Solidesulfovibrio magneticus RS-1: one gene and its partner. The protein of the gene in region 1 binds, or shares a complex with, the protein of each later gene. Links are inferred from orthologs where the notes say so. Each region holds a gene or a part of one and is shown on either strand. Other genes may lie near its edges.

The links.
Region 2: the proteins of uvrA (region 1) and mfd are in contact, whole or in part, in a crystal structure (PDB 4DFC), measured with the Escherichia coli proteins. The link is inferred for Solidesulfovibrio magneticus RS-1 from one-to-one orthologs.

The regions. Positions count from the first base shown.
Region 1 is NC_012796.1:1,873,255-1,878,893, forward strand. The notes cover bases 1,060-4,357. They hold uvrA (excinuclease ABC subunit UvrA), read right to left. Parts: upstream 4,017-4,357; coding sequence 1,260-4,016; downstream 1,060-1,259. Other genes in these bases: DMR_RS07860 (nucleoside transporter), read left to right, coding at 1,060-1,165; DMR_RS07870 (hypothetical protein), read left to right, coding at 4,259-4,357. In the rest of the region: DMR_RS07855 (methyl-accepting chemotaxis protein), read right to left, coding at 1-445; more of DMR_RS07860, read left to right, coding at 989-1,059; more of DMR_RS07870, read left to right, coding at 4,358-5,314; 7-cyano-7-deazaguanine synthase QueC, read right to left, coding at 5,342-5,639. UniProt on the Escherichia coli protein: The UvrABC repair system catalyzes the recognition and processing of DNA lesions. UvrA is an ATPase and a DNA-binding protein. A damage recognition complex composed of 2 UvrA and 2 UvrB subunits scans DNA for abnormalities.
Region 2 is NC_012796.1:2,345,669-2,349,887, forward strand. What follows is about bases 1-3,987. They hold mfd (transcription-repair coupling factor), read left to right. Parts: upstream 1-340; coding sequence 341-3,787; downstream 3,788-3,987. Other genes in these bases: DMR_RS09835 (chemotaxis protein CheW), read left to right, coding at 1-187; DMR_RS09845 (peptidyl-prolyl cis-trans isomerase), read left to right, coding at 3,784-3,987. Outside these bases: more of DMR_RS09845, read left to right, coding at 3,988-4,219. UniProt on the Escherichia coli protein: Couples transcription and DNA repair by recognizing RNA polymerase (RNAP) stalled at DNA lesions. Mediates ATP-dependent release of RNAP and its truncated transcript from the DNA, and recruitment of nucleotide excision repair machinery to the damaged site.

The DNA of each region.
Region 1 (5,639 bases):
TTTCGCCGCTGGTGAAGTCGTCGCTGCCGGCCGTGATCTTCTTGAAGAAGTCCCAGTCCTTGTAGGAATCGGCCAGGGGCTTGCCGGATTTGTAGACGCCGGAGACGGCCTTGCCGTCGTTGTCCACCACAGCCACGGCCAGCAGGGAGGTGGAGCTTTTGAGGTAGCCTTCCAGCATTTTCTGGGCCCGGTCGGGCGCGCCGATCAGCGCTTCGAGAAAGATCGGCAGCGAGGCCAGGGTGTCGACGCTTTCCTTGGCGGTATCGAGGCTCAAGCCGATTAGGTTGACCATGTCCGTGGCCGTGCGCTGGAGTTCCTCCTCTTGCAGGGAGGTGGAAATCTCGTTGGTGGAGACGGCGGCGTAGGTGATGATGGCGGCGATGCCGCAAAAAAGCGAGACGATGACGGCCAGGGTCAAAACGGCGTTGAGGCCCAGTCGGCGCATGACAATACTCCCGTATGCGGTAAATGATGCTGGGTGCTTAAGGCCAGGGGAGCGGCGACGGACGTCGTCTGACGTGCGGCAATCGGCAAGGCCGATGACCGGCGTTTTTCCAAGATTGGAAAAACGCGCCCCCCTTGGGCAAGGGATACGAAAAACGCGGCCGGGAAGCCAGCAGTATTTTTTGCGCCAACATTCACGTGATGTTGACGTTTTCGTGTCGGTGACGCGACTTGTCGCGGACGATGTTCGTTTTCTGGCCGAAAAATGCAATGTCGGCTGCCCGATTCGCGTCATCGGGGAGCGGTCGGCGGCAAACGCCGCAAGACCAGGGCGCTCGATGTGCTTGTCGCGTCAGAGTTACAAGGGAGGCGGCCGATGGCCCCAAAGGCTTGGCGCGTCGGCCGTGGCGGCGTGAGGCGGCCGGAAAACGCGGTTGGCGCGGCGGCGAGGGGCAGCAGAGGTCTGTACAACACCCAAGCGACGGCGTACGTTCATGATGCGCTATTTCCGATAACGGCCAACCTGCGTCCCCGGAGACCGCCCATGAGCAACGGCGTATTCCTCCTCGTGCTGATCGGCCTCGGCTTTGCCTTTCTCATCTACTTCCATCAGCGCTCCAGGAACTATCAAGAGCGCCATCCCGGGGAGGATAACCCGGTGGACAAGTGGCTGACGGGCAAGGACAAGGACGATGAAGACGATTCGGACGCGAAACGTTGAGAGGCGGACGGCGGCAACGTGCTTAAGCGCATTGCCGCCGGATAGGCTTGGAGAACGGGCAGCCCAGGCCCCGTGTCAGGCTTGGGATACGGTGTTACGGCAGAAAACGCCCGGTCACCGAATTCGGGTCGGCTTTGAGTTCCTCAGGCGTGCCCTTGGCCACGATGCGCCCGCCGCCCTCGCCGCCGCCCGGGCCGAGGTCGATGACGTGGTCCGAGGCCGCCACCACGTCGGTGTTGTGCTCGATGACCACCACGCTGGCTCCCTTGTCCACCAGCCGGTGCAGCACGGTGATGAGCTTGCCCACCTCCTGCATGTGCAGGCCCGTGGTCGGTTCGTCCAGGATGTAGAGCGCCCCGGGCAGGCTCCGCTTGCCCAGCTCCCGCGAGATCTTGATGCGCTGGGCCTCGCCGCCGGACAGCGTCGTGGCCGGCTGGCCCAGGTGCAGGTACTCCAGGCCCACTTCCTCCAGGACTTCCAGACGCCGGTCCAGCACCGGATAGTTTTCGAAAAACTCCCGGGCTTGGCGCACGGTGAGGTCCAGCACCTCGGCGATGTTTAAGCCCTTGTAGCGCACATCCAGGGTCTCGCGGTTGTAGCGCAGCCCGCCGCAGACCTCGCAGGTGACGTAGATGTCGGGCAGAAAGTGCATCTCCACCCGGATCTGCCCGTCGCCGCCGCAGGCCTCGCAGCGCCCGCCCTTGACGTTGAAGCTGAAGCGCCCGGGCTTGAAGCCGCGCCGTTTGGCGTCGGGGGTGGTGGTGAAGATGTCGCGGATCTCATCAAACACCTTGGTGTAGGTGGCCGGGTTGGAGCGCGGGGTGCGGCCGATGGGCGTCTGGTCGATGCTGACGATCTTTTCGATAAGTCCCGCTCCCTCGATGCCGGCGATGGCCCCGGGCGCATCCACCTTGATGCCCTTGGACAAGGCCAGGTGCTTGTACAGCGTATCCATGACCAGGGACGACTTGCCCGAGCCGGACACGCCCGTGACGCACACGAGACACCCCAGCGGAATGGTCGCGTCGATGTTTTTCAAGTTGTTGGTGGTCACGCCGCGCAGCACAAGTTCGCCTTTGGGCGGACGGCGCGATTCGGGGCGGGGCGAGGCGGCCTCGCCCCGCAGATATTTGCCGGTAAGCGATGTGGGCGAGGCGAGCATGCCGGCCACGTCGCCCTGGTAGACGATCTCGCCGCCAAGCCGGCCCGAGCCGGGACCCAGCTCGATGACGTGGTCGGCGCTTTTGATGGTGGCTTCGTCGTGCTCGACCACGAGCACGGTGTTGCCCCGGCCCTGGAGCTGGCGCAGGGTCGCCAGCAGCCGGTCGTTGTCCCGGGGGTGCAGGCCGATGCTCGGCTCGTCCAGGACATAGGTGACGCCGACCAGGCCCGAGCCGAGCTGTCCGGCCAGGCGGATGCGCTGGGCCTCGCCGCCGGACAGCGTGGCCATGTTGCGCGACAGCGAAAGATACTCCAGCCCCACGCCCGAGAGAAACTTCAAGCGGTGGTTGAGTTCCTTTAAAAGCGGCTCGGCGATGACCGCCTCGGCCCCGGTAAAGTCCAGGCCGGCCAGCCAGGGCAGGGCGCGGTCGATGGGCATGGCGCAAAAATCGGCGATGCTGGCCTCGGCCACGCGCACGGCCAGGGCTTCCGGGCGCAGCCGCGCCCCGCCGCAGACCGGACACGGCCGCGACTGGCGGTAGCGGGCCAGCTCGTCATGCCAGACCGGGCCGAAGGACTGGCCCTTTTCGAGCAGACTCACCACCCCGGCCCAGCCAAAGGCGGCGTCGCCGTAATACAGCGCCTGGAGCGCCTCGGGGGTGAAATCGGCCAGCTTGGTGGCCAGGGTGAAGCCGTGGCGCGCGCCCAGGTTTTCCAGCTGCTTGCTGTAGCGGGCCAGGGCCCGTTCGCTCTTCCAGGGCAGGATGGCCCCTTCGGCCAGGGACAGGCCCTTGTTGGGGGCGAGAAGCGCCGGTTCGAAGTATTCCACCGCGCCGATGCCCGAACAGGCTGGGCAGGCCCCCTGGGGGCTATTAAAGGAAAAGAGCTGGGGCGAGGGGCGCGGCACGCTGATTTTGCAGGTGGGGCAGGACGAGGCCGTGGAGAAGATGCGGTCCTTGGCCTTGCCCTCATGGTCGGCGATGTAGATGCGGCCGTCGCCCTGGGCCAGGGCCAGCTCCACCGAATCCGACAGGCGCGAGCGGATGCCGTCCTTGACCACCAGCCGGTCCACCACCAGATCGATGTTGTGGCGCTTGTTTTTTTCCAGTTCCGGCAACGGCTCCAGGGGCACGATCTGGCCAGCCACGCGTACCCGGGCAAAGCCCTGGCTCTTGAGCTTTTTGAGCCTGTCGGCGTGGGTCCCCTTTTGATGCTCCACCAGCGGGGCCAAAAGCAGCAGCTTGGAGCCTTCGGGCAGGGCCAGGATGTCACCGATGATCTCGTCGGCGGTGCGGGCGGTGATGGCCTCGCCGCATTTGGGGCAGTGGGGCTTGCCCAGGCGGGCGAAAAACACGCGCAGGAAATCGTAGATTTCCGTCACCGTGCCCACCGTGGAGCGGGGGTTGCGCGTGGCCGTTTGCTGCTCCAGGGAGATGGCCGGGGACAGGCCCTCGATCTTGTCCACCTGCGGCTTGTCCATCTGGGGCAGGAACTGCCGGGCGTAGGCGGACAGCGATTCCACGTAGCGCCGCTGGCCCTCGGCGTAGACGATGTCGAAGGCCAGGGTGGACTTGCCCGATCCCGACGGGCCGCAGACCACCACGAGCTTGTCCCGGGGAATGTCCAGGGTGAGGTTTTTGAGATTGTGCTGGCGCGCGCCTTCGATGCGAATCCGGGGAGTCTCGTCCATCATGCCTCCAAACTGCCAAACGACAAGGAGGCAAAATAAGGACCCTGGCCGGAAAGGCAAGGGCGATTGCCAAAATGTCGCCAATCGGGCACACCCTGGAAGCTCATGGACTGTTTTCTGGCCCGGGCTGCGGCGCATTTCGAGGCCGGCCGACGTTGGGAATCGTTGCGGTTAACACTCGTTTACATTATGTCGATCTTGCCGGGCCGCCCGCGCGGCGTTGCCCCGGCAAAGGAGCGACCATGCGCTACGAGGTCCCCTTTGTGCCCGATCCGGCCTACGGCGCGCTGCTCGCCGGCGCGGCGGACAGGCTGGCCGGCGTCTACTTCCGCCTCGGGCCCGAAACCCCGGACGCCCGGATGCCCGGCTTGGCCGATCCCTCGCCCATGGAATTGGCCGCCGGCTTGTCGGGCCTGCCGCCCATGCCCCGTTTGGGCCTGCTCAACGCCGCCTTCCACGCCCAGGAAACCCTGTCCAAGGACGGGCTGCGCGATCTGCTCATGCTCCTCGACGGCTATCTGGCGGCCGGGGCGCTGACCGGCATCGTCTACGCCGACCAGTACCTTTTGCAGGCCTTGTCCGATGCCTCGCCGTCGGTTGCCCGGGAGCTGTGCGCCGTGCCGGGCATCAATTTCCGGCTGGACAACTTCGAGCGGGCGGCGGCCGTGGTGGACGCGGCCTGCTCCTCCCGGTTTCGCCCGCCGCCGCGCATCATCCTTGACCGTGACGTCAACCGCGACCTGGACGGGTTGACCGCCATGGCCGGGAAGCTGCGCCGGGAGTGGCCGGACATGGGACTGGGGCTTATGGCCAACGAGGGTTGCCTGTACGCCTGCCCCTTCAAGCAGGCCCACGACGCCCACATCGCGCTGTCGCGCCTGGCCGCCTGCCGGGTCGGGCCGGATCTCAACCGCGACCTGGGCTGCCTGCGCAGCTTCGCCGAAGCGCCGGGACGCTTGCTCGCCTCGCCCAGCATCCGCCCCGAGGACGCCGGGCGCTACGAAGGCGTCGTCGATTGCCTGAAGCTGTGCGGCCGCAGCCGGCCGGCGGCCGATGTGCGGGCCATTGTCGCGGCCTATCTGGACGGGCGCTTTGACGGCAATCTGGTCTGGCTTCTCGACGCCCAGGAGGCGCTGTCCGACCGTTTCGCCATCGACAACGCCGCCTTGCCCGAGGATTTTTTCGAGGTTACGGCGTCCTGCTCCCGGCGCTGCGCCGCCTGCCGTTACTGCGACGAACTGGCCGAGCGGCTGCTTGTCACCCGCGCCCCCGGCCTTGTGCCCTACGGAGCCGGCTGATCCGGCCCCGCCCGTGTCGGGCCAGGGCTACAGGCTCGGCCGATAGCGGGTGGGGTCGGCCACGCCGGCTTCCTCGAAGCCTTTCCTTCGCAGCAAACAGCTGTCGCAGCGGCCGCAGGCCAGGCCGTCCGGGGCCGGGTCGTAGCAGGAGTGGGTGAGGCCATAGTCCACGCCCAGGCTCGTGCCGAGTTCCACGATGCCGGCCTTGGACAGATGCAGCAGCGGGGTGTGGATGCGGATGGCCAGCCGGCCTTCCACCGCCTCCTTGACGGCCAGATTGGCCATGGCCTCAAAAGCGGCGATGAATTCCGGCCGGCAGTCGGGA
Region 2 (4,219 bases), 470 kb from region 1 along the record:
GGTCGATTCCGTCTCCGAGGTGCTGCGCATACCCGCCAGCACGGTGGAGCCGCCGCCACCCGTCGTTTCGGGCCTGGAGTCCGAATACATCAGCGGCGTGGGCAAGCTCGAGGATCGGCTGCTCATCCTGCTCGACCTCAACAAGCTGCTTTCCGGCGAAGAACGGGACATGCTCGGTTCCTTCTAAAGCTGGCTCGCCGCGCCAAGTCCGGTCGGACCGGCCTGCTGGGCCGTCCCCGACGGTCGGGTCCTGGACGGCTCGGCGCAATCTGTTACGCGGTTACGGCCGCCGTCACTTTCGTGGCGGCGGCCATCCCGTATTTTTTTCACGAGGACCATCTTGTCCCGCACAGCTTCGCCCCTCGCCGAACTCCTCGCCGCCAGCGATTCCGCCTCGGTCTATAAAAGCGGGCCGGCCACCCTGGCCTATCTGGCCGCCGCCGCCCTGGCCCGGGGGCAATCCGCCGTGGTCGTGGCCCCGGGCGTTCACGAACTCTCGCGCATCGCCGCGCTGCTGGACATGCTGGCCCCGCCCTCGCCCGGGACCCTGTGGGGCGCGTCCTACGCCATGCTGCCCTCCTACGCCCCGGGCCGGCCAAGCGGCGCGTTCTGGGCCCGGCGCATGGCCTTTCTGGCCTTTGCCGCCATGGGCAAAGGCCCACGCGTGCTGCTGGTCACCGCCGACAACCTGTTGCCCAAGTGGCCGCCGCCGCGCGCCCTGGAGGGCAACATTTTAAACGTCGCCGTGGGCGAGGAACTGCCACGGGACCTCATCGCCGAACAGGCCGTGCTGTGGGGTTACAAGCGCTCGCCCATGGTGGCCAATCCCGGCGAATTCGCCCTTCGCGGCGACATCCTCGACATCTTCCCGCCGGGCTATGAAAGTCCCTTGCGTCTGGAATTTTTCGGCGATGTCCTGGAAGCCGTACGCCGTTTCGACGCCGGCACCCAGCGCTCCCTGGCCGAACTCCCCGAAGCCTCCCTCATCCCGGCCGCCCCGGCTGTGCTGTCCGAAACCTTCATGGATGAGGCCAGAACGCTGTGGGAGACCATCGCCGGCACGGGGGAACTGCACCGGGCCGCCAAGCAGCGCCTGGAAAACGCCTTGCAGGTCCGCGACGGCGGCATCTGGCCCGGGCTTTTTTACGAAAAGCCGGTGGAGCTTTCGGCCTGGTTTCCCGAAGGCGCGGCCTATTTCGTGTGCGACCCCACCAAGGTCAAGGAGCGCCTGGAAGAAGCCGAACACGCCTGGCGGCGTTTTTTCGAGGCCGAAACCAAGGAGCTTGGCCATCCCTGGCCGAACTCCCGGGTGTTGTGGCCCGAAAACATGGCCCGCAAATCCCTGGTGGCTGGCCGGCGCATTCTCTTCGAGGATCTGGTCATGGGCCGGGGCCGCCATGGCCCGGATCTGCCGGAAAAGGTCCTGGAACGCTTTGGTGACCTTTTCTGGAAGCCCGGCTCGGACAAGCGCCCCTGGACCACCCTGGTCGCCGCCCTCAAGGAATGGAACGGCCACGGCCAGACCATCCTGTCCTTCCACGGCGAGCGGTCGCGCAAGAAATTCCTGCAAATGATCGAGCCGGAAGGGCTGGTCTTTCGCACCGGCTATAGCCCGGACGAGACCGGGCTTTTCGCGCTGCTCTCGCCGCTGCGACACGGCATGGAGCTTTCGTGGCGCGACACCCGCATCCTGGCCGAGGACATCCTGCACCCCGAGTCGGCCAAGGGCGGTTCCGAGCGGGCCGACAAGGACTTCAAGGGCCTGGCCTCCTTTGACGACATCCGCCCCGGCGATCTGGTCGTCCACCGCGATTACGGCGTGGCCACCTTCGAGGGCCTCACCCGCATGACCGTGGACGCCACCGGCGGCGATTATCTGCTGCTGGTCTTTGCCGACGAGGACAAGCTCTATCTGCCCGCCGACCGCCTGGGCCTGTTGCAACGCTACAAAGGACCCGAAGGCATTTCGCCGCCGCTGGACCGACTGGGCGGGGCGCGCTGGAAGTCCGTGCGCGAGCGGGCCAAAAAGGCCGTGGAACGCATCGCCGCCGATCTGGTCGAGATGTACGCCTACCGGCAAGTGGCCAAAGGCTATGCCTACGGCCCCACCAACGAACTGTACCTGGAATTCGAGGCCACCTTCGGCTTCGAGGAGACGCCGGACCAGGAACGGGCCATTGGCGAGGTCCTGGCCGACATGGAGCGGCCCGAGCCCATGGACCGGCTGGTGTGCGGCGACGTGGGCTTCGGCAAGACCGAGGTGGCCCTGCGGGCCGCCTTCCGGGCGGTGCTTGACGGCAAGCAGGTGGCCATGCTGTGCCCGACCACGGTCCTGGCCGAGCAGCACTACCAGAATTTCGCCGCCCGGCTGGAAGGCTTTCCGGTGCGGGTGGAGATGCTCTCGCGCTTTGTCTCGCCCAAGCGGCGCAAGGTGGTGCTGGAAGCCGTGTCGCGCGGCGAGGTGGACATCCTGGTCGGCACCCACCGCATCCTGTCTTCCGACGTGGCCATCCCCAACATCGGCCTGCTCATTCTCGATGAGGAGCAGCGCTTTGGCGTCAAGCACAAGGAGCGGCTCAAGGCGTTTAAGAAAAACATCGACGCCCTGACGCTGACGGCCACGCCCATTCCGCGCACCCTGCAACTGTCCCTTTCCGGTGTGCGGGGCCTGTCGGTCATCGAGACGCCGCCGCCGGACCGCAAGACCGTGGACACTGCTCTGGTCGAGCGCGACGAGGGCTTTTTGCGCGAGGTGCTGCGCCGCGAACTCGACCGCCAGGGCCAGGTGTTCTGGGTACACAACCGGGTCCAGGGCCTGGAGGACGTGACCGCCTACGTCAAGACCTTGGCTCCCGGAGCCAAGGTGGCCATGGCCCACGGCCAGATGTCGGAAACCGCCCTGGAGGAAGCCATGCACGGCTTTTGGCACGGCGAGACCGACATTCTCGTGTGCACCTCCATCATCGAATCTGGCCTGGATTTTCCCCGGGCCAACACCTTGATTGTGGACAACGCCCACATGTTCGGCCTGGGCCAGCTCTACCAGCTGCGCGGCCGGGTGGGGCGCTCGCCGCGCCAGGCCTATGCCTACTTCGTCGTACCCAGCATCGAGAAGGTGCCGGAGCTGGCCCGCAAGCGCCTGCGCGTCATCCTGGACATGGACTACCTGGGGGCCGGCTTCCAGGTGGCCATGGAAGACCTGCGGCTGCGCGGGGCCGGCAACATCCTGGGCGAGGCCCAGTCCGGCCATATCGCCCGAATCGGCCTGGACATGTTCCTGGAAATGCTGGCCGAGGAAGTGCGGCGGCTCAAGGGCGAGCCGATCAAGGAGCGCATCGAGACCGAACTCACCCTGGGCATCGCCGCCCGCATCCCCGAGCGCTACGTGCCCGAGGCTTCCGACCGCCTGCGCCTGTATAAGGCCTTGTCCACGGCCAAGACCGAAGAGCGCCTGGCCGAGATCGCCGCCGAGATGCGCGACCGTTTTGGCTCGCCTCCGGCCGAGGTGGACAATTTCCGGTCCGTTTTGGCCTTCAAGCAGGTGCTCGGACGCCTTGGCGCGACCAAGGCCGAGATCACGCCCACGCGTCTGACTGTGGCCTTCGAGGCCGAGGGCGCGTCCGTTTCCACGGAGCGGCTCGTCGCCTTCGTGGCCGCCCATCCGGCCGTGCGCCTGCTGCCGCCGGGCAAGATCGTGCTGCCCCTGGACGCCGCCTTGCCGCTGCCCGAGGCCATTGCCGTCTGGGCCGGCGAACTGGCCGGCTTGGGCGAAGGGGAGGGGGCGTGACAAGGCGGCTTGGCCGGGGCTGGCGCTTGGCGGCCGCCCTGGTGCTGTCCTTTTGCCTTTGGGGCTGCGGCCGCGACACGGCCGACGAGCCGGGCGTGGTGGCCGTGGTCAACGGTTCGCCCATCCGACTGGCCGAGCTGGAAATGCGAAACGATGTCAGCCGGATCAGCCAACCAGCTGTTGACAATCCGGCGGTCGAGGACCTGCGCGCCGGCCTTGGAGCGGCTCTGGCCGACGCGGTCGTGGCCCGGCTGGTAGGCCAGGAACTCAAGCGTTTGGGCCAGGCTCCCACGCCTGAGGAGTTGGAAAAGGCCGAGGCGGCCGTGCGGGCCGATTATCCGGGCGAAGCTTTCGAGCGCATGTTGCTTGAAGAGCACATTGATCTGGCCCGTTGGCGGGAGATGCTGGCCGACCGACTGGCTCTGGAAAAAT